DNA from 4 places in the Enterobacter cloacae complex sp. IR5418 genome. Region 4 is predicted to be linked to each of the others. Evidence: predicted binding sites of a transcription regulator. Region 4 holds the regulator's gene; each other region holds the start of a gene.
The links. The regulator Fur, encoded in region 4, represses iron uptake genes when iron is present. The targets are predictions, from matches to a motif close to ATAATAATGAGAACNACTATCAA.

Region 1 (7,745 bases), on a different contig from region 4:
ACTCTGTCAATTTCATAACAGGCGTTTTGTTCGGTAAGCACCGCCTGTGCAACGGTGATGGGTTCGCTCATATGATAGAAGTGGCGGAACTCGCCGTCGCCTAACGTATGGTGCAATAACTCTCCACGTTGCTGTGCCGCCATACCCGGTGCCCCCACGATGTGGAGCACGGGGACATGTTCGGCAAAGCTGCCCGCCACACCGTTCATGGCGCTTAGCTCCCCAACGCCGAATGTCGTCAGGAGCGCGGCAAAGCCCTTACAGCGGGCATAGCCGTCAGCGGCGTAAGACGCGTTTAATTCGTTGGCACAGCCCACCCAGCAGATGTCCGGGCTGTCGATCACATGATCGAGAAATTGCAGGTTATAGTCGCCCGGCACGCCAAACAGATGATCGGCACCGCAATCTGTTAGTCGGTCCAGCAGGTAATCGGCGACGCAATAGGGGGTACGCATTTTATAGGTGTCCTTCTGACGTTGACCTCACTCTGAGTATTAAATAAGCGTGAAGCGTGTCCAGAATTGGCGACAATCAGGCTCTGGAAAGAATGCTTTACGAAAAAAGCTGAGCTATGCTCATTTTCTTCAGGTTAGTGTAAACGTATACACTAAGTTTTCTTTCCAGCGCCAGAGGTCTCGCCAATGGGTTATCAGCCTGACAAAAATCGTTATCAGACAATGCAATACCGCCGCTGTGGGCAAAGCGGACTCAAGCTTCCCGCCATCTCGCTGGGGCTATGGCACAATTTTGGCGACGCGACGCTGCTCGAAAACAGCCGTCAACTTTTACAGCGCGCTTTCGATTTGGGTATTACGCATTTTGACCTTGCCAATAATTACGGCCCGCCTCCTGGATCGGCGGAACGTAATTTCGGGCGTATTTTGCAGGAGGATTTCCTGCCCTGGCGCGATGAGCTGATCATTTCTACCAAAGCGGGCTACACCATGTGGGACGGGCCTTACGGCGACTGGGGATCGCGTAAATATCTGATTTCCAGCCTGGATCAAAGCCTCAGGCGTATGGGACTGGAGTACGTTGATATTTTCTATCACCACCGTCCCGACCCAGAAACGCCGCTTCGTGAAACCATGAAAGCGCTTGACCATGTGGTGCGTCAGGGTAAAGCGCTGTACATCGGTCTGTCCAACTACCCGGCTGAAGTGGCACGACAGGCGATTGAGATACTGGAGGATCTGGGCACGCCATGTCTGATCCACCAGCCGAAGTACTCCATGTTTGAACGTGCGCCAGAAGAGGGTTTGCTGGACGTGTTGCAGCAAAAAGGGGTGGGATGCATCCCCTTCTCCCCGCTGGCAGGTGGGCAGCTGACCGATCGCTATCTGAACGGCATCCCGGCGGATTCTCGCGCAGCAAGCGGCAGTAAGTTCCTGAACCCGGAGCAGATCACCGACAAAAAGCTGGAAAAGGTACGCAAGCTGAATGCGCTGGCGGAAAAACGGGGGCAAAAACTTTCGCAAATGGCACTGGCCTGGATCCTGCGCCACGATGCGGTGACATCCGTGCTCATCGGCGCCAGCAAAAGCGGGCAAATTGATGATGCTGCGGGCATGCTGGAGAATTGTCGGTTCTCCGCAGAAGAGCTGAAGACGATAGACGCGATCCTGTCCAGCTCAGATTAACGTCACTTTTAGCAAAAAGTGCTCTCCTTCATGATTTAGGAGTTGAGGCGATGAAACGAATGTTTACCAACTCGTAAAATTGCGTTAACAGGTCGCACAGCGGCCCCGATCGTGAAGGAGAAGAGTATGTTCAGGTCACTGATTCTTGCAGCGGTATTACTGGCTTCGGCCCCGCTGGTCGCCAACGCTGGCGAAATCACCCTGTTGCCATCGATTAAATTACAAATTGGCGATCGTGATGACTACGGCAGATACTGGGACGGCGGCTACTGGCGCGACCGTGATTACTGGCATCGTCATTATGAATGGCGTGGCGACCGCTGGCGCAGGCATGATAATGGTCTGCATCGCGGGTGGTATAAAAACAACGCGTATGAACGCGGCTACCGTGAAGGCTGGAATGACCGCGATGACCGTCGCGGCGGCTGGGGCCACGGCAAAGGCCGCGGCGGCCACGGGCATGGCCGACATTAATAATGAATACCACAAAGGAGCCGCGAGGCTCCTTTTTTATTGTCCTGCAACGGTGCCAACCAACAGCCACAGGTTCAGCGCCACCACCACCATCACAATGGCCCACCCGACGCGTTTCACCCACGTCGAATTCACCAGATCGCCCATCAGCGATTTGTTGCTGGTGAATATCAGCAGCGGCACCAGCGCCAGCGCAATGCCGAAGCTCAGCAGCACCTGACTCATCACCAGAATGCGGGTCGGATCCAGCCCCATCAGAATCACAATAAAGGAAGGCAGCATCGTGACCGAGCGGCGAACCCACAGTGGAATATGGAAACGTACGAACCCCTGCATCACTACCTGCCCAGCCAGCGTCCCCACAACCGTAGATGAAAGACCCGCAGCAACCAGGCTTAAACCAAAAATAGTGGCAGCGGCATGGCTCAGCAGCGGCTCCAGCGTCAGGTAAGCCTGGTCGAGATCGGCAACCCCGGTATGCCCGTTAAAGTGGAACGCGGCGGCGGCGGTCGCCATCATCGCCAGATTCACAAATCCGGCAATGGTCATCGCGATAGCCACATCCCATTTCGAGGCGGAGTAGCGCTCTTTGCTTGTCCCGCCATGCAGATTCTGAGTTAACGAAGAGTGCAGATAAATCACGTGCGGCATGATAGTCGCCCCCAGCACCCCGGCGGCCAGAAATACGGCTTCAGAGGTCGGTAACGAAGGGATCACCATCCCTTTCGTCAGCTGCACCAGATTCGGCTGGGAGAAAACCAGTTCAACGATATAGGCGGCGGCGACGAACAGCAGCAGGCCGCCGATGACTTTCTCCAGCGGTTTTTGTCCCCGCCGCTGGAGCATCAGAATAAGGAAAGTAGCGATCCCGGTCAGTACGGCTCCCTGAAGCAGAGAGACGCCCAGAATAAGCTTAAAGCCGATCGCCGCCCCGATAAATTCGGCGAGATCGGTGGCCATGGCGATAATTTCCGCCTGAACCCAGTAAAACCAAACTGCCGGTCGTGGATAGTGATCGCGGATTTGCTCCGCCAGGTTTTTCCCGGTGGCAATACCGAGTTTCGCGGAGAGCATCTGAATCAGCATCGCCATCAGATTGGCCCAAACCACAACCCACAGCAGTTTATAGCCGAAACTGGCCCCGGCCTGAATATTGGTCGCAAAATTACCCGGATCGATGTAGCCAATCGCGGCAATGAATGCAGGTCCCATTAATGCGAACCGCAGCTTGCGTGCCGCTCTGCCGCTGCTACTCTCTACGCGACTATTCGTCATTTCTGCCTCTGGAAATATAGCCTTTGCTATGTTTCATGCTATCAAAATGAGAATGATTATCAAGTTCATTTGTGACGGTTAACATGATTTCTCTGATAGTCAGGAACGATAGACAGGCAGGTGGAGCAAGGTCACAGAATGTGAAAATGCGCAGACATTTGTGAAGCGTAGCACACAAACTTAACTTTTCACTCATTTACCTAACATAACAAAAATGTATTGTTGATCACTATTTTTGAGACTCGTCACAGGATGTAACTATAGTGTGGGCTTGATCTCGTTTTCTTTGTGCTTGTTACATAGAATGTGCACGGAAATTAAACCTGCCTCATATTTGGAGCAAATATGGACCGCGTCCTTCATTTTGTCCTGGCACTCGTTGTCGTTACTGCACTTGCATTGCTGGTCAGCACAGACCGCAAAAAAATTCGTATTCGCTATGTTGTCCAACTGCTGGTCATTGAAGTTTTACTTGCGTGGTTCTTCCTGAACTCCAACGTAGGCCTCGGCTTCGTGAAAGGCTTTTCCGAAATGTTCGAAAAACTGCTCGGATTTGCCAACGAAGGGACAAACTTCGTCTTTGGCAGCATGAACGATCAGGGTCTGGCCTTCTTCTTCCTGAAGGTACTCTGCCCTATCGTCTTCATCTCTGCCCTGATCGGTATCCTCCAGCACATCCGCGTTCTGCCGGTGGTTATCCGTGCAATCGGCTTCCTGTTATCGAAAGTTAACGGCATGGGCAAGCTGGAATCCTTTAACGCAGTCAGCTCGCTGATCCTGGGTCAGTCTGAGAACTTCATTGCGTATAAAGATATCCTCGGCAAAATGTCCCGTAACCGCATGTACACCATGGCGGCGACCGCAATGTCTACCGTTTCCATGTCTATCGTGGGCGCGTATATGACCATGCTGGAACCAAAATATGTGGTTGCGGCGCTGGTTCTGAACATGTTCAGCACCTTTATCGTGCTTTCGCTGATTAACCCATACCGTGTTGATGCCAGCGAAGAGAACATTCAGATGTCAAACCTGCATGAAGGACAGAGCTTCTTCGAAATGCTGGGTGAATACATTCTGGCGGGTTTCAAGGTTGCGATTATCGTGGCGGCGATGCTGATTGGCTTTATCGCGCTGATCGCTGCGCTGAACGCCCTGTTTGCCGCCGTACTCGGTATCTCCTTCCAGGGGATCCTCGGCTACATCTTCTACCCGATTGCCTGGGTGATGGGTGTGCCCGCTCACGAAGCGTTGCAGGTGGGCAGTATCATGGCTACGAAACTGGTTTCCAATGAGTTCGTGGCGATGATGGATCTCCAGAAGGTTGCCAGCACACTCTCCCCGCGTGCGGAAGGGATCCTGTCCGTCTTCCTGGTCTCCTTCGCGAACTTCTCTTCCATCGGTATTATCGCTGGCGCGATTAAAGGCCTGAACGAAGAGCAAGGAAACGTCGTTTCTCGCTTTGGCCTGAAGCTGGTTTACGGTTCAACGCTGGTGAGCGTCCTGTCTGCCTCTATCGCAGCACTGGTTCTGTAATTCATACCGCGCAATAAAAACCGGGAGTCATCGCTCCCGGTTTTTTTATGTCTCCAGCGCCGTCAGGGGCAGTGGTTTGCCAATCAAATAGCCCTGCAAATAATCCACGCCGAATCGCAGCAACATCTCGCGTTGTTCAGTCGATTCCACATATTCAGCCACCACACAAAGCGATTTCGTTTTGGCCATGTTGCAAATGGACTGGACGATCATCGCATCCATGCTGTCGGTGCAGATATCTTTCACGAAGCAGCCATCAATCTTAATGATATCGGCTTCCAGCCGCTTCAGGCGCTCAAAGTTGGCATAGCCAGTACCAAAGTCATCGATAGCAATGCGGAAGCCGTAATCCCGTAGCTGCTGGATATTGTTGATGCTGCTTCCCGAGTCAGAGAAAGCCTGTTCCTCGGTGATCTCAATGACGATATCCTCCGGTGCAACGGCGTAACGTTCAAAAAGCGCGATGATTTCAGTTGCGATCTCATTTTGCATCAGCGTCAGCGGCATCAGATTCACCGAGAACCGCGTTCCGGCACGTTCGGACGGATGGCTGCGCATCCACATCAGCAATTTTTCCACCACGTTCAGGTCAAATCGGTGGCTCAGGTTGAACTGAGCAATCAGCGGAATAAAGCGGTCAGGCGTGATGATTTCGCCATCGCTTTCCAGCCTTGAAAGGATTTCAAAGTACCCTTCTCCGCGCGCGTTATGGATTGGCTGGGCGTAAAGGTGAAGCCCTCCGATATCAAGGGCGCGTTTTATGCGGGCCAGCATCAGCACCCTGTCCGTCGTCTGACCGGAGACATCATCCAGACTGTTGGTTAACGCCAGGACGTTATGCCCGGCACAGGACTGCTCGGACAGCCAGCTCAACTGACCCAGCGTGTGATGCAGGCTTTCTCCATCCGGCACTTCCCCCCAGGAGGCACCAAACTCAATGTCGAGCTCAGTCTTGTTCCAGATAATCTTACGGCTGTTCAGATGGTCAACCATATATTGCAAACGCTCAGCCGTGCCCGGCCCCAGCAGGACCACCACCAGCTCACTGCCTGGCAGCTGGAAGAGCTTCTCGTCTTTTTGCAATAACGGTTGCAGCGACGCGGTGATCATCTTTTTACAGTGCACACGCATGAGGATGCCGTAGTGGCGGCTCAGAAATTCCAGATTGTCCAGGCGCAGGCAGCACACTTTGGCCTCAGGATGGTGCTGTAGAAACACTTCCAGCGCACGAATGTTAGGCAGACCGGTGAGCGGATCGGTGAGCGTCCTCTCCTGCCACCCCTGTTTCAGCCATTCACTCTTCTGGTAGATCCGCGACATGTAAAGCAGGCAGATGGCGAAAGAGATGAGTACCGACAGAATAAAGGAGAGCGAATGGCCCGATTCAACGCCATTGAGAAAATTATAATTATAGGTCAACAGCATGAGCGCCGACGCCGCCCAGAATAAAGAGATGAGCGCATAGCTCAGACGACCAATACCCAGGGTAAAAAGAATAAAAACGATCGGCATCAAATAACCGGCAATAAACTGCGACTCAAAAGGCGCGCATAGAATAGCGATCATCGAGACCAACAGCATCAGCCATACAACGATAAATAACGCTTTTTTCTTACAAAAGAGGGGCTTCACGCTTCGCCGCCAGAATGTTCGGGCATAGCGAGGATTAATCATCATTCTTAACGGGTAATAGAACATCATGGTGAAAATCAGGGCGGCACAAATCAGACTCTGAATATCGATAACGTTATAAATTGCAGAGCCTTCGCCGAAATAGGAGGAGATTGTCACCGGGAAATCAAATAAATATCCCGCCAGATACATCGATAATTTGATGCCCACAGGCACCATAAATCCGAGCCAGAAAATACGGATGCCAATGTACTTATTCGGTATGCTGTGCCGCCAGCGCTTGCCCAGCACCAGACGCATGACGCCACAGGCGGCGAAGACGGTAAACGTCTGACAGCATAATAACACGACGGATTGTAGCGGTGCTAAATCAAGATTATAAATATTAGTAACGCTAAATGCTAACAGCAAAGGAATGATTGCCTGCCGTCCAAATAACAACACGATGGCGAGCATGGCACTTAAGGGCAACCACGCTAAATAAACATCATTTTCGCTGACGATGGCACGTGGATAGATATAACGAGAAAAAGGTATTGCAATCAGGCTGAGTGCCAGGGCAATCATAAATATTTTTACATTATTGTAAAGTTTTTCTATTCATTAATCCAGTTAATCTATTTTACCATCGTCTCATTGACCGGATGGATAATAGGTTTATTAATTACTCGAATCAAGTTCAGGTCTATTTATAGACTTATTTATTGATTTGGATTGAGGTGAGGTGTAGAAAACGACGTTAATTGCAACAAAAACAGTCTAAATACTTTACAAGATATAAAAAAACCCCCGTCTTGCGACGAGGGTTTAAATTTTGGTGGAGCTAAGCGGGATCGAACCGCTGACCTCTTGCATGCCATGCAAGCGCTCTCCCAGCTGAGCTATAGCCCCACATGTTACTTTACTACCGCACTCTGTTGGGTTCAGAGTTTGGTGGAGCTAAGCGGGATCGAACCGCTGACCTCCTGCATGCCATGCAGGCGCTCTCCCAGCTGAGCTATAGCCCCGTCGTAAAGCTGTCATGTTGACGGGCGGCATAATATGAATTCCGCCGCAAAGTGTCAACGGCAAATTCAGCCTCCCCCTTTCAACCGCCGAAAATTCATGCAAATGAATCACTTTGCGAGCCTGCTCGCAGCCAGGAGTTAAGCTTGTCACGTTTTCACGTAAAACGGTGCTATAAAATGAACC
Region 2 (7,745 bases), on a different contig from region 4:
AACCCCCACATCATGTGGGGGAAGACAGGGATGGTGTCTATGGCAAGGAAAACAGGGTTTACTGGTTACTACGGGTACTGCTATTGCTACTGAAAAGCGTCATATCTGAGCTTCGCTGCATCCGTGCAACCTCACGCAACTGGTTCATACGTTGCTGATGTTTGGTATTCAAAACCGCTTGCTGCTCGGGCGTTAGCAGGTGGAACATCTGGTTGCGGACCTTCGCCATCTCTACCTGGCGGGCAACCTGTTCCTGCGCCATTTTTTCGGCCTGAGCGCGTACAGCGCTTTCGTCAAAATTTTCTGCGGTGACAAGGCGATGCATTGTCTCCATTTCGCTAACATTAACAGGGGGCTGGTCGTGTCGTGCCCTCTGCATCAGATCTCGCATCTGTTGACGCTGATGTTCGGTTAAACTTATGCCGTCAAACATATGGTTCTGGCTGCTGTGCTGCGTTGCGCCCTCTGCTGAGGAACCGTTATCGCTGATGATAGCTACAGCAGCCTGGCTAAACGCACTGAAGGCCAGCGTTGAGGCCATGACGGCAGCGGTAACTTTGCGCATCACTTGCTCCCAAAATCTTTCGTGTCGCGATTCAACGAGAGACAGTCTACGATTCAGGCTGCAAACATGCGTCAGGGGGTGTAAAACAACGTAAAGTCATGGATTAGATAGCCTTGATGTCGTAATTTCTGCCTCGGAGGTATTTAAACAATGAATAAAATCCTGTTAGTTGATGATGACCGAGAGCTCACATCCCTTTTAAAGGAGTTGCTCGACATGGAAGGTTTCAACGTCCTGGTTGCCCATGATGGGGAACAGGCGCTGACTCTCCTTGACGACAGCATCGATTTACTTTTGCTCGACGTAATGATGCCGAAGAAAAACGGTATTGATACGCTGAAAGAGCTTCGCCAGACACACCAGACCCCCGTTATTATGCTGACCGCACGCGGTAGCGAGCTTGACCGCGTTCTCGGCCTTGAGCTGGGCGCGGATGACTATTTACCTAAGCCGTTCAACGATCGTGAACTGGTGGCCCGTATTCGCGCGATCCTGCGTCGCTCCCACTGGAGTGAGCAGCAGCAGAATACCGACAACAGCTCTCCGACGCTGGAAGTGGACTCCCTGAGCCTGAACCCGGGCCGCCAGGAAGCGAGCTTCGACGGTGAAACGCTGGAACTGACCGGCACCGAGTTCACCCTGCTGTATCTGCTGGCGCAGCATCTCGGCCAGGTCGTGTCGCGTGAACATTTAAGCCAGGAAGTGCTGGGCAAACGCCTTACCCCGTTTGACCGCGCTATCGATATGCACATCTCTAACCTGCGCCGTAAGCTGCCGGAGCGTAAAGACGGTCATCCCTGGTTTAAAACCCTGCGTGGTCGCGGTTATCTGATGGTTTCCGCTTCATGATAGGCAGCTTAACCGCCCGCATCTTCGCCATCTTCTGGCTGACGCTGGCACTGGTTTTAATGCTCGTTTTGATGTTGCCAAAACTCGACTCACGCCAGATGACGGAGCTGCTCGACAGCGAGCAACGTCAGGGCGTGATGATCGAGCAGCACGTGGAAGCGGAGCTGGCAAACGATCCGCCGAACGATTTAATGTGGTGGCGCAGGCTGTTTCGCGCTATCGACAAGTGGGCGCCTCCCGGACAACGTCTTTTGCTGGTGACCAGCGAAGGCCGCGTGATTGGGGCCGATCGCAATGAAATGCAGATTATCCGCAACTTTATTGGCCAGGCGGATAACGCCGATCACCCACAGAAAAAGAAATATGGTCGGGTAGAGATGGTCGGTCCTTTCTCGGTGCGAGATGGGGAAGACAATTACCAGCTCTATCTGATTCGCCCTGCGAGCAGTTCCCAGTCCGACTTCATCAACCTGCTGTTTGACCGTCCGCTTCTGCTGCTGATCGTCACGATGCTGGTCAGTTCCCCGCTGCTGTTATGGCTGGCATGGAGCCTGGCGAAACCGGCGCGTAAGCTGAAAAATGCGGCGGACGAAGTGGCGCAAGGCAACCTAAGGCAGCATCCGGAGCTGGAATCCGGGCCGCAGGAATTCCTGGCCGCCGGAACCAGTTTTAACCAGATGGTAAGCGCGCTGGATCGCATGATGACCGCGCAGCAACGCCTGCTGTCGGACATCTCCCACGAGTTGCGCACCCCGCTCACGCGCCTACAGCTGGGCACCGCCCTGCTGCGCCGCCGCAGCGGTGAGAGCAAAGAGCTGGAGCGTATTGAGACGGAAGCCCATCGGCTGGACAGCATGATCAACGACCTGCTGGTGATGTCGCGCAATCAGCAGAAGAATGCGCTGGTGAGCGAAACGGTGAAAGCCAATCACCTCTGGCATGAGGTGCTGGACAACGCGGCGTTCGAAGCGGAGCAGATGGGCAAATCGCTCACCGTCAACTTCCCGCCTGGCCCGTGGCCGCTCTACGGCAACCCCAACACGCTGGAAAGCGCGCTGGAGAATATTGTGCGTAACGCGCTGCGCTACTCGCACACGAAGATTGAAGTGGCGTTCTCGGTGGATAAAGACGGGATTACCATCATTGTCGATGACGACGGTCCAGGCGTCAGCCCGGAAGATCGCGAGCAGATTTTCCGTCCGTTCTACCGTACCGACGAGGCGCGCGATCGTGAGTCTGGCGGTACGGGGCTGGGTCTGGCGATTGTTGAAACCGCCATGCAGCAGCACCGTGGCTGGGTGAAAGCCGATGACAGCCCGCTGGGCGGGTTGCGGTTAACCCTGTGGCTACCGCTGTATAAGCGTTCGTAAACCCCTCACCCTAACCCTCTCCCCAAAGGGGAGAGGGAACGTAAAACACCCTCGCCCCTTTGGGGAGAGGGCCGGGGTGAGGGGCAGTTATCTCCCCCACAATCTCCGCGAACTGCTCTCGATCTTCCCGCTTATCCGCCGCTTCTGCATCGTTCTGGTCCAGCTGGTGGATAACCCCGCCGCAGACAGCAGGCGGTGAAACTGTTCATCATCAAACGGCATATGCCAGGCAATCGCGCAGGCGTCATACACGGATACCTCACTCAAGCGCGAAGCCAGCTCAAGCGGCGCATCCGCCGAAACCTGTCCCGCCTGCACAACGCGATACAGCCAGCCAGTTTTGCCCGCGTTTTGCAGCTGAGCCGACATATCCTGAATACCGAAATGGTAGTTAAGCTTGAAGCACGGCGAGCGTGGCTGGGTGACCTGAATCAGGGCATCGCCCCAGCGGAAAATATCGCCAATAAAGACGTTCTTTTCCGTCAGCCCTTCCGTTGAGAGATTTTCGCCAAATGCGGGCGCAACAAAGCGTTCCGCCTGTTCAGGGAATTCGGCTTTCCAGTGCTGATAGTGCTCGCGCGGATAGTGGCACAGCGCGCGATCGGGCCCGCCGTGGATTTTCTTTTCAGCCTGCTGGTCACCCGCCAGCCCGAGATCGGTCAACGTCAGCTCACCGTCGACCTGCACTTTGGCGATGGCGCTCGGGCGGCTGCCGTCGTATTCCCTTACCTTGCCTGTAAACACATTCACCGGGTAATGCATCTCTACTCCTTCAGATACAAAAAAAGCGAGTCATCAGACTCGCTTCTCACAGGCGTCAATGCAACCTTATTTTTTAGCGGCGAAACGCGCTGCGGCTTCGTCCCAGTTCACCACATCCCAGAAGGCTTTGATGTAGTCAGGGCGACGGTTCTGGAACTTCAGGTAGTAAGCGTGTTCCCACACGTCCAGACCCAGAATTGGGAAGCCGGATGCGCCAGAGATCGCTTCACCCATCAGCGGGGAGTCCTGGTTCGCAGTAGAAACGACCGCCAGTTTGTCACCTTTCAGCACCAGCCACGCCCAGCCAGAGCCGAAGCGGGTTGCAGCGGCTTTTTCGAATTCCGCTTTGAAGTTGTCAACGGAACCAAAGTCACGCTCGATAGCCGCTTTCAGGTCGCCCTGAAGGGTGGTGCCGGTTTTCAGGCCTTTCCAGAAAAGGCTGTGGTTAGCGTGACCGCCCGCGTTGTTGCGCAGCACGGTTTTCTTGTCTGCTGGCAGCTGGTCCAGTTTGGTGATCAGCTCTTCAACAGGCAGATTAGCGAACTCTGGCAGGCTTTCCAGCGCAGCATTCGCGTTGTTCACATAGGTCTGGTGGTGTTTCGTGTGATGGATTTCCATCGTCTGCTTGTCGAAATGCGGTTCCAGTGCGTCGTAGGCATACGGCAGGGATGGCAGTGTATAACTCATAATCCTCTCCATTATTGTCGGGCGGCACAGCTGTTAATGCCGCGTAAGCAGTTGGTTCATTATAGTTAATTAAATGATATTGAAAATGATTATCAATGCCGTAGTTTTTATAAGGTTATTCGCATTTTGATAAATGACAAAATTGTGAGTCTGCTCACGTGCTTAACGTGCTGATTGCCAACCTGAACAAAAGTGCGGCAACCTTCTGAAGGTTACCAAACCGCCCAATTTTTACACTCATCAAGTCGGCGGGAAGCCTCCGGCTATAAAAACGATGAGGATGTAAAAATGAATCATGCGATTACGATGGGTATCTTCTGGCATTTGATAGGCGCGGCCAGTGCAGCCTGTTTCTATGCCCCGTTTAAAAAGGTGAAAGGCTGGTCATGGGAAACCATGTGGTCCGTTGGCGGTACCGTGTCCTGGCTGATTTTGCCGTGGACAATCAGCGCCATGCTGCTGCCCGATTTCTGGGGCTACTTCTCCTCCTTCAACGCTTCCACCCTGCTGCCGGTATTCCTGTTCGGCGCGATGTGGGGCATCGGTAATATCAACTATGGCCTTACCATGCGCTACCTCGGCATGTCGATGGGGATAGGCATCGCGATTGGCATTACGCTGATCGTCGGCACCCTGATGACGCCCATCCTCAACGGCCATTTCGACGTGCTGATCAACACCCAGGGCGGGCGAATGACGCTGCTGGGCGTGCTGGTGGCGGTAATCGGCGTGGGGATCGTCACCCGCGCAGGCCAGCTAAAAGAACGCAAGATGGGCATCAAAGCCGAAGAGTTTAATCTGAAGAAAGGCTTGCTGCTGGCGGTGATGTGTGGAGTCTTCTCGGCGGGCATGTCGTTCGCCATGAACGCCGCCAAACCGATGCACGACGCCGCTGCGGCGCTGGGCGTCGATCCGCTGTATGTTGCCCTGCCAAGCTACGTGGTCATCATGGGCGGCGGCGCGCTGGTCAACCTCGGCTTCTGCTTCATTCGTCTGGCAAAAGTGAAGAATCTGTCGGTAAAAGCCGATTTCTCGCTGGCAAAACCGCTGATCGTCACCAACGTCCTGCTCTCCGCCCTCGGCGGCCTGATGTGGTATCTGCAATTCTTCTTCTACGCCTGGGGCCACGCCAGCATTCCGCCGCAGTATGACTACATGAGCTGGATGCTGCACATGAGCTTCTACGTGCTGTGCGGTGGGCTGGTTGGGCTGGTGCTGAAGGAGTGGAACAACGCCGGGCGTCGTCCGGTTGGCGTCCTGAGCCTGGGTTGCGTGGTGATTATTATCGCCGCTAACATTGTTGGCCTCGGCATGGCGAACTGATCAGGCGGCCTTACGACTGCGATGGCGCCACTGTACCGGCGTCATCCCCACCTCACGGTTAAACACCACCGAAAAGTAGTTACTGTCCTCAAAGCCGCAGCGCATCGCCACTTCACTGACCATCAGCTCCGTATGCTGTAACAGGTACTGGGCGTGGCAGATGCGCAGCTGGCGCAGATAGTGGTTTACCGTCATCCCCGTCTGGGTGCGGAACTGCTGGCGCAACGCGCGCTCGCTGCACTGCTCCTGCTCGCAGAATTTTTCCAGCACGAAACTCTTGTTCAGGCTGCCCGCAAGCCGGGTGATCAGCTTATCCAGCAGCGCTTCCTGCGTGGTGGCGGAGGGATTATCCGTGGCGTAACGATGGCGCTTCAGGGTCATCACCAGCTGGGCGAAAAGCAGCTCCGACATCTGGTTAGCCAGCGGATCGCTCTTCTGGCTCTCCTGCTCCAGCTGGGAAATGGTCTGGCGCACCTGAGCCATACCGTTGCTGCTTAAGCGCCAGTGCGGTTCGCCTCTGGTATCCAGAAAGCCCGGGATGCTGCCCGCCCAGTCGACATTCAGTTTGAGCCTGTCAGGGCAGTAGATGACGTTCTGTAATACCAGATCGTTAACCGAGGCGTAGGAGTGCTTGTCTTCAGCGCGAATGTAAAACAGATCTCCGCGCGTGATGCGGTAGGGCCGGTCGTTGAGGATGTGTAAGCCGTTGCCGCGCCACACCAGCACCAGCTCGCAGAATTCATGAGTGTGCTCGGCAAAGACATTTTGCGGATAGCGGTCCGCCACCGCGACGGCCTGACTCGCGGAGGCAAAAAAATCATCTTTGCGAAGAATTAACTGAGCAGCCACACCACAACCTCTACGGCGGATAACCGGACATTATTAGCTTTTTTGCGGCCTGAAAACGGTGACTGCCCTCGCGTTACTGAAGCAACGCGTCTTTCCCCTGACGAATATCGCGCGGCGACCAGCTAAATTCCCGGCGAAAAAGCGTCGAAAAGTGGTTACTGTCGCCGAATCCACAGCGATAAGCGATATCGGTGACGCTTTCGTCGGTATGACGTAAAAGATGACGCGCTTTGATCAGGCGCAGACGATTGAGGTAACGCTGCGGCGTCAGCCCGGTATGCTGCTTGAGCTGACGATGCAGCGTGCGTAGCGAGAGCGAAAAGTCATCCGCCAGCGTTTCCCAGCAGACATCTTCGGCGAAGTGATCTTCCAGCCAGGCCATCAGCTGGTTCAGTCGCGCGTCGTTATTTTCCAGCCCCTCCACCAGGCTGCTCCGGCGCAGCAGGACCAGCAGTTGCATAAACAGCAGTTCGCGGGTGGCGATGGCGTGCGTCTCTTGCCCGTCCTCGCTCTGCTCCATCTGGCTCACCAGCTGCCGCACCTGCTGCAACGTGGACTGATTCACCCGCCAGTGCGACGGGTAGTGGCCGTCCTTCTCCTGCGGCAAGAGCTGATTCAGCCCGGAGAGAAACTGGAACGCATCCGGGGAACGATAGAGCACATTGGTCAGGCACAGGTTGTCGGTATGTTCATACAGGTGCCTGTCGTGGTCGCGCACGAAGCACACCGTACCGCCGCTGATGGTATACGGCTGACCGTTAAACACGTGGATGCCCGTTCCGTGTTCAACAATCACAATTTCATGAAAATCATGATGATGTTCCGGGAACGCAGCCTGAGGAAGCCGTGGCTCAATCGCGACGGGAGATGCCCCCGAAGGAAAAAAATCGACGCTGTGCAGTACGGTCATAACGGCCCCCACCAATGAGAAAAGTTCTCAAAATAGTAATTAAGGCCTTCCTTCCTCACCTTAAATTTTTGACAGCAAACCGTGCAAAAGCTGCCGGTTTTTCAAGAAACGAGCGGAAAGATCGGGAAATGCGGTCAACGTCACACTGCCTGCAAACCCCGCCATTACTGGAAACTGTGAACTCCCTCACGTTCATCTTTGCTTTCTTGCCAGCGCGAGATTTGGGCTGTCAGTGGCGAGAAGGTGGCTATTTCTTCCCTTTCTTACACTCCTCGCTAATGACTTAAGAAAGGACCCGACCATGACTTTTCGCCATTGTGTGGCTGTCGATTTAGGCGCATCCAGCGGCCGTGTAATGCTCGCCACCTGGGACTGTGACCTGCACACCCTAACGCTTCGCGAAATGCACCGTTTCGCCAATTGTCTGCAA
Region 3 (7,745 bases), on a different contig from region 4:
GGTAGTTATCGAAGGGGATACCGCCGATACCGTCGATCCCGGCCAGCATGCCGATAGCCAGGAAAATGACAAGAATAGGTATGCCAAGACGCGATGAAAATGAACTTAATAAAATGCTAAAGGTTACCAGGATGGAACCCAGAATGAAAAGACTGATTATCGCTGTGGCACCCAATGTCGTCTTACTCCCACCTCAATGTGAACGCTGTTATTAAAACCCTAACATATTAACAACGTTAACTGCGTTTTATTGAGGGGGAATAACGGCTTTTTTATGCCTTTAAGACCGGATGACCGCTGATTGTCAGCCGACTGCCTGAATTATCGTGCGTCAGGCGCGCCCGGGCACCCAGCGGCAGCGTCACGGTTTGCTGCTCATGGCCGAAATCGAGACCGGCGATCACCGGGATATCCAGCCGGGAACGAATGAAATCGACCATGGTTTCCAGCGTGTAGCCCGCATCGTAATCGTTGGGCGCTGAACCGCTAAAACTGCCCAGTACAATGGCCGACTGCCGCTCCAGGATCCCGGCGTGATACAGCTGCAACAGCATGCGTTCCACGCGGAACGGGTGTTCGTTGATATCCTCCAGCACCAGTATGCCGTCCGTGATCTGCGGCAGCCACGGCGTACCCATCAGCGACACCAGCATCGCGAGGTTTCCGCCCCACAGTTGCCCTTCACATTCCCAATGCGGTCCGTTGCCTTGCCATTCAATGGTGAAGGTCGCGTTTTGCAGGGCGCGCCAGAAATGGTCCTGCGTAAACGCATCCAGCTCCGGCGCGCCAAAGTTACCGGCCAGCATCGGGCCGCTAAAGGTAATGACGTTATGCAACGCCAGCAGGCCGAGCTGGATCGCCGTGAAATCGCTGTGTCCGCAGATCAACAGCGGATCCTGCTGCTGGCGTGCGGCCAGCCCGGCCCAGTCGATGCTCTCCAGCAGTCGGCTTGCGCCATAGCCGCCGCGCACGGCCAGCACAATGTTATTTTTGCCTTCCAGCGTCACCAGGCTGTTGATATCGCTCAGTCTCTGCGCTTCCGTACCGGCAAAACGCTGCATGCGGCGGGGGATAATTGTCTGATTTTCTACCTGATGGCCCATTTCCAGCAGGCGCTGAACGCCCCGCTGTGCCGCCTCCTGGTTGATGCAGTAGCCCGACGGTGCGATGAGATGAAACTGAGGCATGGCAATTCCTTGCTGAATGAGAATCTAATTGTCTATATCATGCCGCTTATACGCCGCCTGCTTCAAGGGGCGACGTACCGCGATGACCGGCTATAAGGATAGATGACGTGAAATTGAGATGGTTTGCTTTTTTGATTGTGCTGCTCGCTGGCTGTAGTTCAAAACATGATTATCAAAATCCCCCCTGGAACCCTGAAGTGCCAGTAAAGCGGGCCATGCAGTGGATGCCGATCAGCGAACAAGCCGGGAAGGCCTGGGGCGTTAGCCCGCGCCTGATCACGGCAATCATCGCCGTGGAATCCGGCGGCAACCCGACGCTGGTGAGCAAATCGAATGCGGTGGGGCTGATGCAGTTAAAAGCCTCGACGGCGGGGAGAGAGGTCTATCGCTACATGGGCTGGAAGGGACAGCCTTCCACCAGCGAACTAAAAAACCCGGAACGTAATATCTCTATGGGAACCGCTTACCTGAGCATTCTGGAGCATGGCATTCTGAAGGGGATTGACGATCCGGAAGTGATGCAATATGCGCTGGTGGTGTCGTATGTGAACGGCGCTGGCGCGCTGCTCCGAACCTTCTCATCCGATCGCAAAGAGGCGATAGAAGAGATCAACGATATGGATAAAGATGAATTCTTCGAGCACGTTGTGAAGAATCATCCGTCAGCACAGGCGCCGCGTTATATCTGGAAAGTACAGAAAGCGATGGACGCGATGTAACGCCTTTGTCGGGCGGCAGTACGCTGCCCGACGCCTTTCAGCGCACTTTGTTCGCGCGTTCCCGCGCGTCACGCTCCAGTGAAAAGATGATGCGCTGTAGCTCGCGCTCGGCGCCTGGCCCGACGTTCAGGAAGCGAAAGCTCAGCCGTGGCGTGGTAATGGTTTCGTTTTTGCTGTCCACCACCTTGCGCTCACTGATGGCAATCAGCTGGGCGTCAAACCAGAAGCGTCCCCATCCGCCCATATCCAGCTCAATCTGACTAAAACGCATACCTTCCACCAGGCCTTCCGGCTTCGGCGTATCCATCAACGCGCCCATACCGCCCAGCGACAGGTCAAAGAGACGAAAGCGGATCTCTTTTTTGTCCGGCATTTTTGCCTTACAGAAATAGGCCGGGTGAAGCGGGGCGCTGATGCGAAAGTATTCCCGGCGTTGCACGAACCAGAGGTTAGCGGGTAAGGGGGCGATAAACGCAGGCAAACCCTGGTAGGCGATCGTGGTCAGGCGAGGCAGCACAAACTCGACTTTAGCCCCCTGCGTTTCGGCCATTACCGAGAGATTTTTTGCCTGTAGCGCGGCACGGTTTTCATCGGTCTGGCTACCCAGATCCACGATCAGGTGTTCTGCCGTTACGTCCAGGATCTTGCTGATAAATTGACTGGTTGACCAGTTGATGCGCAGCGGCACCTCACCCTTTTTCAGGTCGCGTAACACCCCTAATACAGCCAGCGGATTTTGTTTCAGGAACTGCTCACTGTAGCTACTCACGCCAGATGGCTCCTCGATAGATGACAGACTGTCTCTGGGTTATCGGCACGCTGGCATGAAACTTAATACAAACGATCTGTTTTTCTCTGCTGATATTGCTTTGCTAATGGAAATGATAATAATTGACGTTCCCAATATCATCTTATAACAAGACGACACTATGAGTACTTCACGTTTTGCGTTATGCGCGTTGGCAGGCGCCGTCACGCTGGGATTGCAGACACAGGCTTTCGCAGAAGAATCCACCATCGTGGTGACAGGCACAGAGCAGGGCAGCGCGCTTCCCGGCTGGACCAACAGCGCCACGAAATCAGCCGTCGCGGAAAGTAAAACGCCGCAGGTGATCAACACCATCGCCGCAAAAGAGATTGAGCAGCGGCACGCCAGTTCTATAAACGAGATCCTGCGCTATGCGCCGGGCGTTTCCACGGAGGTGCGCGGGAGTACCTCTTACATGAGCGAGTACAAAATCCGCGGGTTCAACGTCGAGCAGGAGTTCTACAACGGCCTGCAACTCCCCTATAACGTCACCGGGAACACCAAAGCGCGAATCGATCCGCTGCTGGTTGAGAGCGTCGATATCCTGAAAGGGCCGTCGTCCGTGCTTTATGGCGGCGGCTCCCCGGGCGGGCTGGTCAATATCCAGAGTAAAAAGCCGCAAAAAGAGGCGAAAACGGAGCTGGGCTTTAACACCGGAAACCGTAATCTGAAAGAGGGGTATCTGGATTCTACGGGGCAGATCGCGAACAGCGACTGGAACTATCGCCTGCTGGGCAAAGCGACGGAAAGTGACGAACAGGCGCACACCACGCGCTATGAAAACTATCTGGTGGCCCCCTCCGTGACCTGGCAGCCGGATGACAAAACGCGTCTGACCATTGACGCGCTGGCGCAAAATACGCCGAGCCTGACGCCGTCTGACCCGATGCCGCTAAGCTATCTGCGATCGAAATACGCCGATCGTCGTGACTATGCCGGGGATGAGTGGAGCGGCTTTAAACAGCGCCAGTGGATGGTGGGCTACAGCTTTGAACATGAGTTTGACAGTGGCTGGGGCTTTAACCAGAAAGCGCGCTACTTTGATGTGGACACCCACCAGCGCAGCGCCTATTCCACCGGGACGGGCAGCGAGGTCTACCAGCTCAACCGCTTCGCCTATACCACGGATGAAGATTTGCAGAGTTTCAACATTGATAACCAGGTGACCCGAACCGTCGCGCTGGGAGAGTGGAAACACCATCTGCTGGCGGGCTTTGACTATCAGAAGCTGAATTCTCACTTCCATTATCGTTACGCCTCGTCCACACCGGGTATCGATATGCGTCATCCGGATCACGCGCAGATCGATAACGATGCGCTGGGGCTTTATACCGCGCAGAAAAACCGTCTCAGCTATCAGCAGAATGGCTATTACCTCCAGGATCAGATTGCGTTTGGCGGGCTGAACGTACTGGCCAGCCTGCGCTATGACGACTACCGTTCCGTCACCACCAACTATCTGCAAAACGGTGACAAAGCCTGGGTATCGCAGGATCGCCTCACGAAACGCCTGGGTGCGCTTTATGCCTTCGACAATGGACTCTCGCCGTTTATCAGCTATTCGGAAGGGTTCGCCCCGGTATCGCCGCAGGGCACGCTGACTGCGAAAGACGTTAAGCCCACCACCAGCAAGCAGGTGGAGGGTGGGGTGAAATACCTGCTGGCGGAATACGCAACCACCTTCACGGCCTCGGTGTTTAACATTCGTCAGAAAAATGTGGTGACCAGCGATCCGGGCTTCCTGAACTATCGCCAGACCGGGGAAGTGGAATCGAAAGGCGCGGAGCTTTCTGCCGTCAGTCGTCCAACGGATAACCTGACGCTGATTGCTAACTACGCCTATACCCACGCCATCAACACTGAAGATGACAAGTACCAGGGCAAACGACCGACGCAGGTCCCTGAGAACGCCTTTAATCTGTGGGGAGACTACACCTTTGACAGCACCCCGCTGAGAGGTTTAACGCTGGGGGCAGGCGCACGCTACACCGGACCGATGGAAATCTCGCCAGCCAACGACGCAGGCAAGCTGGGCGGTACAACGCAGTACGATTTGGCGGCATCCTACCGCATGGGCGAACTGGCGCCATCGCTGGAGGGGCTGACGCTGAAAGCGAGCGCGCAGAACGTCACCAACAAAGAGACGCTCACCTGCTATGACGCGACCAACTGCTGGATAGGCCGCGATCGCACGTTCCAGGTCGGGGCGAGCTACAGCTTCTGAAAAAAGCCCGGTGGCGCAGTGCTACCGGGCAACGCTATTGCACGGAACCGTCCCCTCGCCCCACCGGGGAGAGGGTCAGGGTGAGGGGCGCTACTGCGCCGCCTGTTTCGCAGGGGCAACGTCATCGTTAGCCGCAGGCTGATTCTCCGGCACGCTGTCGCACGGCTTCTCTTTCGAACAGACCATGTCCAGCATTCTGAGCGTCACGCCGTTACTCCAGCCAAAACCGTCCTGCAACGGATACTCACCGCCACCACCGCCGGTACCGGTCGAAGAGACGTCGTATTTCTCAACCAGTTTCTTCTCGCGATCGTAGGTATGCTGAACGTTTTTCAGGAAACGCCAGGTCACGTCCATCGCCACTTTCTGCTGACCATAGTTCTGCAAGCCTTCCACCGCAACCCACTGCAACGGCGCCCAGCCGTTTGGCGCATCCCACTGCTGTCCGCTGTTGATGGTGGTGGTAGAAATTCCGCCCGGTTTCAACAGGCGTGACGAAGCGGCTGCGGCCACTTTGTCGGCGCGATCCTGCGATGCGGCTTTCACATACAGCGGGAAGAGGGCCGCGGCTGTCAGCTGGTTACGCACTTTCCCGGTTTTCAGATCGTAATCCGCATACCAGCCCTCTTTATCGTTCCACAGATGGCTTTCCATCGCTTTCTGACGTGCGGAGGCCAGCGCGTCGTATTTGCTTGCGCTGGCGGTATCACCGTCTTCCTGGCTGGCGCGGGCCAGCAGTTTTTCCATCTTAAACATCAGCGCATTCAGATCCACCGGCACGATGCTGGTGGTGCGGATGGTGCCCAGCTTCTGTGGATCGTCCATCCAGCGGGAGCTGAAATCCCAGCCCGAGGCGGCGGCAGAGCGCAGATCGCGGTAAATCTCCGTAGCCGGACGGTCAGGGTTATTTTTGGCGGTGGTAACATCATCCAGCCAGGACTCAGGACGTGGCGTATCCTTGTCATCCCAGTAACGGTTGAGAAGGGAGCCGTCATCCAGCTTCACCACGCGTTTGTTCGCCTGACCAGGCTGAAGCCCATCCGCCCCCTCCATCCAGTAGGCATACTCCTTTTCCATCTGCGGACGGTATTTCTTTAACGCATCGCTGTCATGCGTGGCCAGCAGTTCCACCATCAGCGAGAAGAACGGCGGCTGAGAGCGGCTCAGGTAATAGCTGCGGTTGCCGTTAGGGATATGGCCCCAGGTATCAAGCTCGTAAGCGAAGTTGTCCACCATGTCGCCGATCTTGTCCCAGTGGCCGCTCTCGGCCAGCCCCAGCATGGTGAAATAGCTGTCCCAGTAATAGACTTCGCGGAAGCGTCCCCCCGGCACGACATAGGGTTTTGGCAGGGGAAGAAGAGAGTCCCATTTGTTCGCTTTGTCGGTGGTGCGGGTCAGCACAGGCCACAAATCGTCTATGTGTTCGCGCAGGCTTTGGCCCTCCGGGGGAACGTATTTCTCACCTTCCTTCGGCAGGATAAAGTTCATCTCCACGAAGTGGCGCAGGTCAAAACCGGACTGGGTATGCTGCATCCGGTAATCCGCGAGGATCGTTAGCGGGTCGCTTTTGGGAACGGCATCCGCGAAGGTTTTCTGATCCGGGAACAGTTTGGCGCTCTGGACTTCATTAAAGAGGGGGCCAAGGAGAATATCAGGTGAGCTTTGCTGGCTCGCTGGCTGGTCTTCAGCGTAACCCAATGCGGTTACACCGAATAGTGCGCCTGCCAACGCAAGGTGTAACAAGCCGGGGCGTAGCATTCGAGTTTTTATCATCGGTTCATCTCCATTCGTCGCTGGGCAGCGTCACCGCTGTCGTCAATCACCTGAAAACCTTAGACGAATATTGCCCGCTTCGCGTGTTGAATATCCCATTTTGCGCATTACCAGACAATTTACCGCCGCGCCCGGGCGCGAGACGCGCGGCGAAAAGTATTTACCCAGGAAATGTTTTTTAGAGAGTAATAATTATTAAATATCCTATCAGGCAAAGCTATGAATATTGGCCTGGCTAACGGGTTGCACCCTTTTTTAATTCTGTGAGCGGGGTTGTGTTTATTTATTTCATTCCGCGAATAAGTTTCCGCGAAGGTCACACAAAGTAAAAATCATAACCGATATAACAAAAAACATAATAGCCCGCCGAAAAGCATTTCGACGAAATAGGGTGACCCATCACCGTGGGTGTTCACTTTTATTTCAGGATGGATTCTATGCAATTAAAAAAAATGGTTGTCCTCGTGGGGGCACTCTGTTCTGGCTCTCTTTTTGCTGCACAAAACGCGACGAGCATTGATGAAAAACTGGCGCAACTGGAGGCGCAAATCGAGGCGCTGAAACAACAGCAGGCGGCCAGCCAGCAGGCCGCGCCCGTGGTTGTGCAGTCAGAAGAGCCCGTCAATAAAGATGCACCACCGAAGCTGACGCTTTCGGGCTTTGGCGATATAAAATTTTATGGCGATGTGGAATTTAATATGGATGCTGCCAGCAAAACCGGCAGCCTGACCTCTGTTAAGCAAAGCGCTAATAGCGACTGGGCGCCGGGCGATAAAGAACGCTGGGATATTAATGGTCGTATTTTGCTGGGCTTTGATGGTTACCGGAAAATGGATAACGGTCATTTTGCCGGATTTTCTGTGCAGCCGCTGGGAGATTTGGCGGGGCAAATGTACCTTGATGATGCGGTATTCTTCTTTGGCACAGAAAACGACTGGGAAATTAAAGTGGGACGTTTTGAAGCCTACGATATGTTCCCGCTCAACCAGGATACCTTTGTTGAATACTCGGGCAATACCGCGGACGATCTTTAT
Region 4 (7,745 bases):
CGTCACCAAGCAGGACAACACCATCGAAATGGCGTCTCTGGAATCCTGCATTCGTGAAGACCTGAACGAAAACGCGCCGCGCGCGATGGCCGTGATCGATCCGGTTAAGCTGGTTATCGAAAACTACCCGCAGGGCGAAAGCGAACTGGTCTCCATGCCTAACCATCCGAACAAACCGGAAATGGGCACCCGCGACGTGCCGTTCAGCGGTGAAATCTGGATCGACCGTGCTGACTTCCGCGAAGAAGCCAACAAGCAGTACAAGCGTCTGGTGCTGGGTAAAGAAGTGCGTCTGCGTAACGCCTATGTGATCAAAGCCGAGCGCGTAGAGAAAGATGCGGAAGGTAACATCACGACCATCTTCTGTACGTACGACGCAGAGACGCTGAGCAAAGATCCGGCTGATGGTCGTAAAGTGAAAGGTGTAATCCACTGGGTGAGCGCACAGCATGCGCTGCCGGTTGAGATCCGTCTTTACGATCGTCTGTTCAGCGTGCCTAACCCAGGTGCTGCGGAAGACCTCCTGGCGGTTATCAACCCTGAGTCGCTGATTATCAAGCAGGGTTATGCCGAGCCGTCTCTGAAAGCCGCTGAAGCGGGCAAAGCGTTCCAGTTCGAACGTGAAGGCTACTTCTGCCTGGACAGCCGTTACAGCACGGCAGAAAAACCGGTATTTAACCGTACCGTCGGTCTGCGTGATACATGGACTAAAATCGGCGAATAATAACGCTGCTCTGGTCAAGGAGAAACAAACGCCGCTTATTGCGGCGTTTTTTTTATTTAATGATCATGGTATTAAGCCAGGGCTTAAAGATAAGCCGCTAAAATATCAGGTCAATGTAGTGCTACTTATTTTTCTAAAAAAAGTTTGTATTTTTACGAAATATAAAGAGGATGAAAAATAAACAGCAAATACCTGCGCGACCCGATGAAATTTCTGATATTTCCACGCCAATCCTCGCTCTCCTCTAAATGTTACAAAGTACTACGAATTATGTGCACTTCGTCATAATCCTGACTTTTGCCCACGGAAAAGCATTGATAATTCGCGTCGCGAAAAATAACCTAAAGACGGTAGTTAATTCGAGGGTATTTCTGACTACCCCTGACCTTTTGGTCTTTTCTGTTTTTCGCCGTTTAAGGCGTTTTAATTCGTGAAAGAGGAATAATCTATGCGTACGTTCAGTGGCAAACGTAGTGCGCTGGCGCTGGCTATCGCCGGTGTGACAGCAATGTCGGGCCTGGTGGTTGCACCAGAGGCAAAAGCAGCAGGTTTCATTGAAGATTCTACCCTCACGGGCGGTGTTTATTACTGGCAGCGTGAGCGTGACCGTAAAGACGTTGCGGAAGATAAATACAAAACTAACCTTTCTCACTCCACCTGGAACGCCAACCTGGATTTCCAGTCAGGCTATGCCGCCGATATGTTTGGTCTGGATATTGCGGCATTCACGGCAATCGAAATGGCTGAAAACGGCGACAGCGGCCACCCGAACGAAATTGCGTTCTCCTCCAGCAATAAAGCCTATGACGAAGACTGGTCCGGTGATAAAAGCGGTATCAGCCTGTATAAAGCGGCTGCAAAATTCAAATACGGCCCGGTGTGGGCACGTGGGGGCTATATTCAGCCAACCGGTCAAACGCTGTTAGCGCCGCACTGGAGCTTTATGCCGGGTACCTACCAGGGCGCGGAAGCCGGGGCTAACTTTGACTACGGCGATGCGGGCGCGTTGAGCTTCTCCTATATGTGGACCAACGAGTACAAAGCACCGTGGCACATTGAGATGGACAAGTTCTACCAGGGCGATCGTAAAACCAAAGTGGATTATCTCCACTCTTTGGGTTTGAAATACGACTTTAAAAATGACTTTGTCCTGGAAGCAGCGTTTGGTCAGGCTGAAGGCTACATGGATCAGTACTTTGCTAAAGCATCGTATAAATTCGATATCGCTGGCAGCCCACTCTCTACCAGCTATCAGTTCTATGGCGCACGTGACAAAGCCGATGCGCAAAATAACTTAAGGACTAATGATGAGGTCGCGCTGGCCAACGACTTATATGACGGTACTGCCTGGCTGCAAGCCTTAACGTTTGGCTATAAGATCGGCCAGGTGGATCTGCGCCTTGAGGGTACATGGGTTAAGGCTGACGGTAATCAGGGCTTCTTCCTGCAACGCATGACGCCAACCTACGCTTCATCAAACGGACGTTTAGATATCTGGTGGGATAACCGTTCTGATTTCAACGCCAATGGTGAAAAGGCGGTGTTCTTCGGCGCGATGTACGACCTCAAAAACTGGAACCTTGCAGGATGGTCCGTTGGGGCGTCCTACGCTTACGGTTGGGATGCTAAACCAAGCAGCGCGCCGATCTACGATCAGAGCCAGCGCCTGAAAGAGTCTGCCTATAGCCTGGATGCTGCCTATGTCCTCCAGGATGGCCGTGCCAAGGGAACCATGTTCAAGCTGCATTTCACTCAGTATGACAACCACTCCGATCTGCCAAGCTACGGCGGGGGATATAACAACATCTTCCAGGATGAGCGTGACGTGAAATTCATGGTCATTGCGCCATTCACAATCTTCTGATGAACACGCTGGCGGGTGAAGTCCCGCCAGCATGGAGACTGCACATGATGAAAAAATGGGTAATCGTTGCGCTGCTGGCATCGGGGCTGGTGGCGTGTGCGCAGGATCAGGCGCAGAAAGAAGACTCCCGTCTGAAGGAGGCGTATAGCGCCTGCATCAATACAGCACAAGGATCGCCAGAGAAGATTGAAGCCTGCCAGAGCGTGCTGAATGTGCTGAAAAAAGAGAAAGCGCATGAGCAGTTTGCGACGCAGGAAAGCGTTCGCGTGATGGATTACCAGGCCTGTATTCAGGCGCGTAAAACCGGTAACGATCAGGAAGTGGCGAAGCGTTGCGATAAGATCTGGGACGAGATACGCAATAACAACAAATAAGTTATTTTCACGCCCGGTGGCGCTGCGCTACCGGGCTTTTTATTGCCCAAAAAAGGCAAAAAAAAAGCCAACCTTACGGCTGGCTCAGAGTATGTACACTCGCTTATTTTGCGTCGTGCGCATGTTCATTTTCACGGCAATCACCTTCAGCGCAGTGACCGTACAGGTACAGGCTGTGGTTGGTCAGGCGGATGCCATGACGGGCGGCGATTTCACGCTGGCGTGATTCAATGGAATCATCGCTGAATTCAATGACCTTGCCACAGTCGAGGCAGATCAGGTGATCGTGGTGGTGCTGCTGAGTCAGTTCGAACACGGATTTACCGCCTTCGAAATTATGACGAGTAACAATGCCCGCGTCATCAAACTGGTTCAGCACACGATAGACGGTTGCCAGCCCAATCTCTTCACCCATATCGATAAGACGCTTATAAAGGTCTTCCGCACTGACATGGTGATTGTCTGGCCCCTGAAGCACTTCAAGGATTTTTAACCGAGGAAGCGTTACTTTCAGGCCAGCTTTCTTTAATGCGGTATTGTTGTCAGTCATGCGGAATCTGTCCTGTTGCTAAACGATTCACTTCAAAAGAAGAAGTGACAGAAAATGCACTTGGGATAATGCGTCTCATTATAGAACTGCCATGGCTAAATGAAAACTGCAAGTCTCAAGCAAAGTATGCTTATAAAAACGTGGTATCACCAACAAACTTGTTCGATGGCACCCACTTTTTACCAGGGGGATATTGTACAGGTCTGGACAAAAAAGTTAAAAGTTTGTAGCAATTAATTTAATCGGTTTTACCTGGAAACGGGCGCAACCGGAGTTGCGCCGCAGGGAAATCAGGCGTTAAGGATATCGTCCAGGTTCAGCTCTTCACGAACCTGCTTAACCCATTTTTCAACACGCTCAGCGGTCAGCTCTGGCTGACGGTCTTCATCAATGGCCAGGCCAACGAAGTGATCGTCATCGGCCAGCCCTTTGGACGCTTCGAAGTGGTAACCGGCTGTTGGCCAGTGACCGACGATCGCCGCACCGCGTGGCTCAATGATGTCGCGAATGGTGCCCAGCGCATCACAGAAATACTCTGCATAGTCTTCCTGATCGCCACAACCGAACAGGGCAACCAGCTTGCCGTTGAAGTCTACTTCTTCCAGCGTTGGGAAGAAATCGTCCCAGTCACACTGTGCTTCACCGTAGTACCAGGTCGGGATGCCCAGCAGCAGGATGTCATAGCCCTCGAGATCTTCTTTGCTGCTCTTGGCGATGTCATGCACATCAGCAACGTCTTTACCGAGCTGTTTTTGAATGTTTTTTGCGATATTTTCAGTATTGCCGGTATCACTGCCAAAGAAAATGCCGATGATTGCCATGAGTAAAATAACCTCTTGAAACTTAATGGTATGGTGGCGCAAATTGTCCACGGATAAGGGCAATAATAGCAGAACAGGCAACCCTGCGGAAACAGCTATCACGCAGGACTGCACTCTGTGCTACATGAAAAAGGTAATATTGGGGATTTTCTGACTCACGCCTTGCCGCGTAACGTCTCAAGCTGGGCGATCAGCATCTCTTCGATCAGTTCGCTGCGGCTGATGTTGCGCGCGTCAGCTAACTCGTTAAGCGCATCGACGGCATCGGCATTCAGCTTCAGTTCGACACGCTTAAGTCCACGATTTTTATCGCGTTTAAGCTGGTTGCGTTTATTGATACGCAGCTGTTCATCGCGCGAAAGCGGATTCGTTTTCGGTCGTCCCGGTCGACGCTCATTCGCGAACAGATCTAGTGTCGTACGGTCCGTTTGTTCTTTGGCCATGATTCTGAGACTTCGGGGGAAACACGCCGCCCTGCTAATGCCCGGGCGATAAGCGCGCCATCATACATTACCCAAATCCACACGCCAACGACTGGAAGCCCGTCGGCTTCCGGTCGCTGGCTTTTTAATCAATTCGCAGTATCAGTAAGATAGCGGCGAATGGCGCGCAGGACGGCATCCGGTTTTTCCGCGTGTACCCAGTGCCCGGCACCGGCAATGGCGTGAGCACGGGCCTGCGGGAACTGTGCCAGCAGCGTGTCTCGGTACGCGTCAGTAACGTAAGGGGAGTTGCCGCCGCGAATAAAGAGGGTAGGGTGTGGCCAGGCGGGCACGGTTTCCCAACCCACAATATGCGAATACTGATCCCAGAGCACCGGGACGTTAAAGCGCCATTGTCCGTCAACAAACGATTTCAGCAGGAACTGCACCACGCCTTCTTCATCGAGATGTTCGCGCATAACGGTAGCCGCTTGCTGGCGTGTGGAGACGCCTGACGCCGTCACGGCGTTGATTGCAGCGAAAATCTCATCGTGACGACGAACGTCGTAATTGACGGGGGCCACGTCAATGACCACCAGCCCGGAGATCCGCTCAGGGGCCAGCGCAGTGAGCGCCATCACCGCTTTGCCGCCCATTGAATGCCCGATGAACGTCGCTTTCTGGATATCGTTCGCATCGAGGGTGTCACGCAGATCCTGCGCCATGGCGGCGTAGGTCATCTCCTCCGAGCGCCCGGAAAGTCCGTGATTGCGCATATCAACCTGGAGGATCTCGTGATCGGTCACTAAATCGCGCGCCAGCACGCCCAGGTTATCCAGGCTACCAAACAGGCCGTGAACCAGTACGATGGGAGAATTATTGTTCGGCGATTGTGCAGTTTGCGCTCGGGTATTCAATTTCATGGCAAAGTTCTTTTTTTAGGTTTGTCAGGTTAGGGTATCATGTTGACCATTCTGCCGCCCGGGGGCAAGGATCCAGTTTAATCCGACTTTTGCCGCCAACCTGGTTTGACGCTATCCGCTGTTGGGATTTGACCTTATAATCTCAACGACTTGTATTCAGATAAGATATCGCACTGGATTAAGATGAAAACAATCGAAGTTGATGACGAACTCTATCAGTATATTGCCAGCCAGACGCGGCATATTGGGGAGAGCGCGTCTGACATTTTACGGCGCATGCTTAAAATTTCCGCCGCCTCACAGCCCACTCCTGTCACTAAAGATGTCGTGTCTCAGCCGAGCGTTGTTGCACAAGTAAAACCTGCCGTCATGCCGGCAAAAGACAAAGTGCGCGCGATGCGCGAGCTGCTGCTGTCCGATGAATATGCAGAGCAGAAAAAGGCGGTTAACCGCTTTATGCTGGTGCTGTCTACACTTTACTCTCTGGATCACAAAGCATTTGCTGAAGCGACAGAGTCGCTGCACGGTCGCACGCGCGTTTACTTTGCAGGCGACGAGCAGACCCTGTTGCAAAATGGCAACCAAACCAAACCCAAACATGTTCCCGGTACGCCATACTGGGTGATCACCAACACCAATACGGGCCGCAAGTGCAGCATGATCGAACATATCATGCAATCCATGCAGTTCCCGGCGGAATTGATCGAAAAGGTTTGCGGTACAATTTAACCCTTGCATCAGAAGGACCAGGCAATGGCAAATCACAGCCGTGCAGGACAACCTGCACAACAACGCGATTTGATTAACGTCGCTCAACTGACCGCGCAGTACTACGTGCTGAAACCGGTCGTGGGCAACGCAGAACACGCAGTGAAGTTTGGTACATCTGGCCACCGCGGCAGCGCGGCGCGCCATAGCTTTAACGAACCGCACATTCTGGCCATTGCTCAGGCCATCGCGGAAGAGCGCGCCAAAAATGGCGTCACCGGTCCGTGCTATGTAGGGAAAGATACCCACGCCCTGTCTGAACCTGCTTTTATCTCCGTACTGGAAGTGCTGGCGGCGAACGGCGTAGACGTGATTGTTCAGGAGAACAACGGTTTCACGCCAACGCCTGCGGTGTCTAACGCTATTCTGGTACACAACAAAAAAGGTGGCGCGCAGGCTGACGGTATTGTCATCACCCCGTCCCACAATCCACCGGAAGATGGCGGCATCAAGTACAACCCACCTAACGGTGGTCCGGCAGATACCAACGTCACGAAAGTGGTGGAAGATCGTGCCAACGCGTTGCTGGCTAACGGTCTGAACGGCGTGAAGCGCATCTCGCTGGATGAAGCCATGGCCTCCGGTCATGTGAAAGAGCAGGACCTGGTGCAGCCGTTTGTGGAAGGGCTGGCGGATATCGTTGATATGGCCGCGATCCAGAAAGCTGGCCTGAAACTGGGCGTGGATCCACTGGGTGGCTCCGGTATCGAATACTGGAAACGCATTGCTGAGCACTACAAGCTCGATCTGACCATCGTGAACGATCACGTTGATCAGACGTTCCGCTTTATGCACCTGGATAAAGACGGCGCAATCCGTATGGACTGCTCCTCCGAATGCGCAATGGCTGGCCTGCTGGCGCTGCGCGACAAGTTCGACCTGGCGTTTGCCAACGACCCGGACTACGACCGCCACGGCATCGTCACCCCGGCAGGGCTGATGAACCCGAACCACTACCTGGCAGTGGCGATCAACTACCTGTTCCAGCACCGTCCGCAGTGGGGCAAAGAGGTGGCTGTAGGTAAAACGCTGGTTTCTTCCGCCATGATTGACCGCGTGGTCGATGCGCTGGGTCGCAAGCTGGTGGAAGTGCCGGTGGGCTTCAAATGGTTTGTTGACGGTCTGCACGACGGCAGCTTCGGCTTCGGCGGTGAAGAGAGCGCGGGGGCATCGTTCCTGCGCTTCGACGGTACCCCATGGTCAACCGACAAAGACGGCATCATCATGTGCCTGCTGGCGGCGGAAATTACCGCAGTTACGGGTAAGAACCCGCAGGAACATTATAACGAACTGGCGGAA

Region 1: the regulator Fur is predicted to act here: its motif matches at 3,430-3,452, upstream of ACOTX7_RS00835 (Nramp family divalent metal transporter).
Region 2: the regulator Fur is predicted to act here: its motif matches at 4,307-4,329, upstream of sodA (superoxide dismutase [Mn]).
Region 3: the regulator Fur is predicted to act here: its motif matches at 2,794-2,816, upstream of ACOTX7_RS13435 (TonB-dependent siderophore receptor).

The regions. Positions count from the first base shown of each region.
Region 1 is NZ_JBMKHS010000001.1:181,744-189,488, forward strand. Features, by position in the region: gene ipdC (indolepyruvate decarboxylase) at 1-455, opposite strand, end outside; gene mgrA (L-glyceraldehyde 3-phosphate reductase) at 642-1,640, shown strand; gene ACOTX7_RS00830 (DUF2502 domain-containing protein) at 1,767-2,114, shown strand; gene ACOTX7_RS00835 (Nramp family divalent metal transporter) at 2,151-3,389, opposite strand; gene nupC (NupC/NupG family nucleoside CNT transporter) at 3,735-4,922, shown strand; gene ACOTX7_RS00845 (sensor domain-containing phosphodiesterase) at 4,968-7,121, opposite strand; tRNA gene ACOTX7_RS00850 (tRNA-Ala) at 7,370-7,445, opposite strand; tRNA gene ACOTX7_RS00855 (tRNA-Ala) at 7,486-7,561, opposite strand.
Region 2 is NZ_JBMKHS010000024.1:16,533-24,277, reverse strand. Features, by position in the region: gene cpxP (cell-envelope stress modulator CpxP) at 59-565, opposite strand; gene cpxR (envelope stress response regulator transcription factor CpxR) at 716-1,414, shown strand; gene cpxA (envelope stress sensor histidine kinase CpxA) at 1,411-2,784, shown strand; gene yiiM (6-hydroxyaminopurine reductase) at 2,872-3,546, opposite strand; gene sodA (superoxide dismutase [Mn]) at 3,613-4,233, opposite strand; gene rhaT (L-rhamnose/proton symporter RhaT) at 4,522-5,556, shown strand; gene rhaR (HTH-type transcriptional activator RhaR) at 5,557-6,405, opposite strand; gene rhaS (HTH-type transcriptional activator RhaS) at 6,479-7,315, opposite strand; gene rhaB (rhamnulokinase) at 7,617-7,745, shown strand, end outside.
Region 3 is NZ_JBMKHS010000015.1:58,854-66,598, forward strand. Features, by position in the region: partial or broken gene ACOTX7_RS13415 (potassium/proton antiporter) at 1-175, opposite strand, end outside; gene ldcA (muramoyltetrapeptide carboxypeptidase) at 273-1,187, opposite strand; gene emtA (membrane-bound lytic murein transglycosylase EmtA) at 1,295-1,906, shown strand; gene ycgR (flagellar brake protein YcgR) at 1,944-2,675, opposite strand; gene ACOTX7_RS13435 (TonB-dependent siderophore receptor) at 2,836-4,938, shown strand; gene ACOTX7_RS13440 (alpha,alpha-trehalase) at 5,029-6,711, opposite strand; gene ACOTX7_RS13445 (carbohydrate porin) at 7,149-7,745, shown strand, end outside.
Region 4 is NZ_JBMKHS010000002.1:324,763-332,507, forward strand. Features, by position in the region: gene glnS (glutamine--tRNA ligase) at 1-724, shown strand, start outside; gene chiP (chitoporin ChiP) at 1,173-2,588, shown strand; gene chiQ (ChiQ/YbfN family lipoprotein) at 2,636-2,962, shown strand; gene fur (ferric iron uptake transcriptional regulator) at 3,066-3,512, opposite strand; gene fldA (flavodoxin FldA) at 3,803-4,333, opposite strand; gene ybfE (LexA regulated protein) at 4,489-4,776, opposite strand; gene ybfF (esterase) at 4,905-5,678, opposite strand; gene seqA (replication initiation negative regulator SeqA) at 5,862-6,407, shown strand; gene pgm (phosphoglucomutase (alpha-D-glucose-1,6-bisphosphate-dependent)) at 6,432-7,745, shown strand, end outside.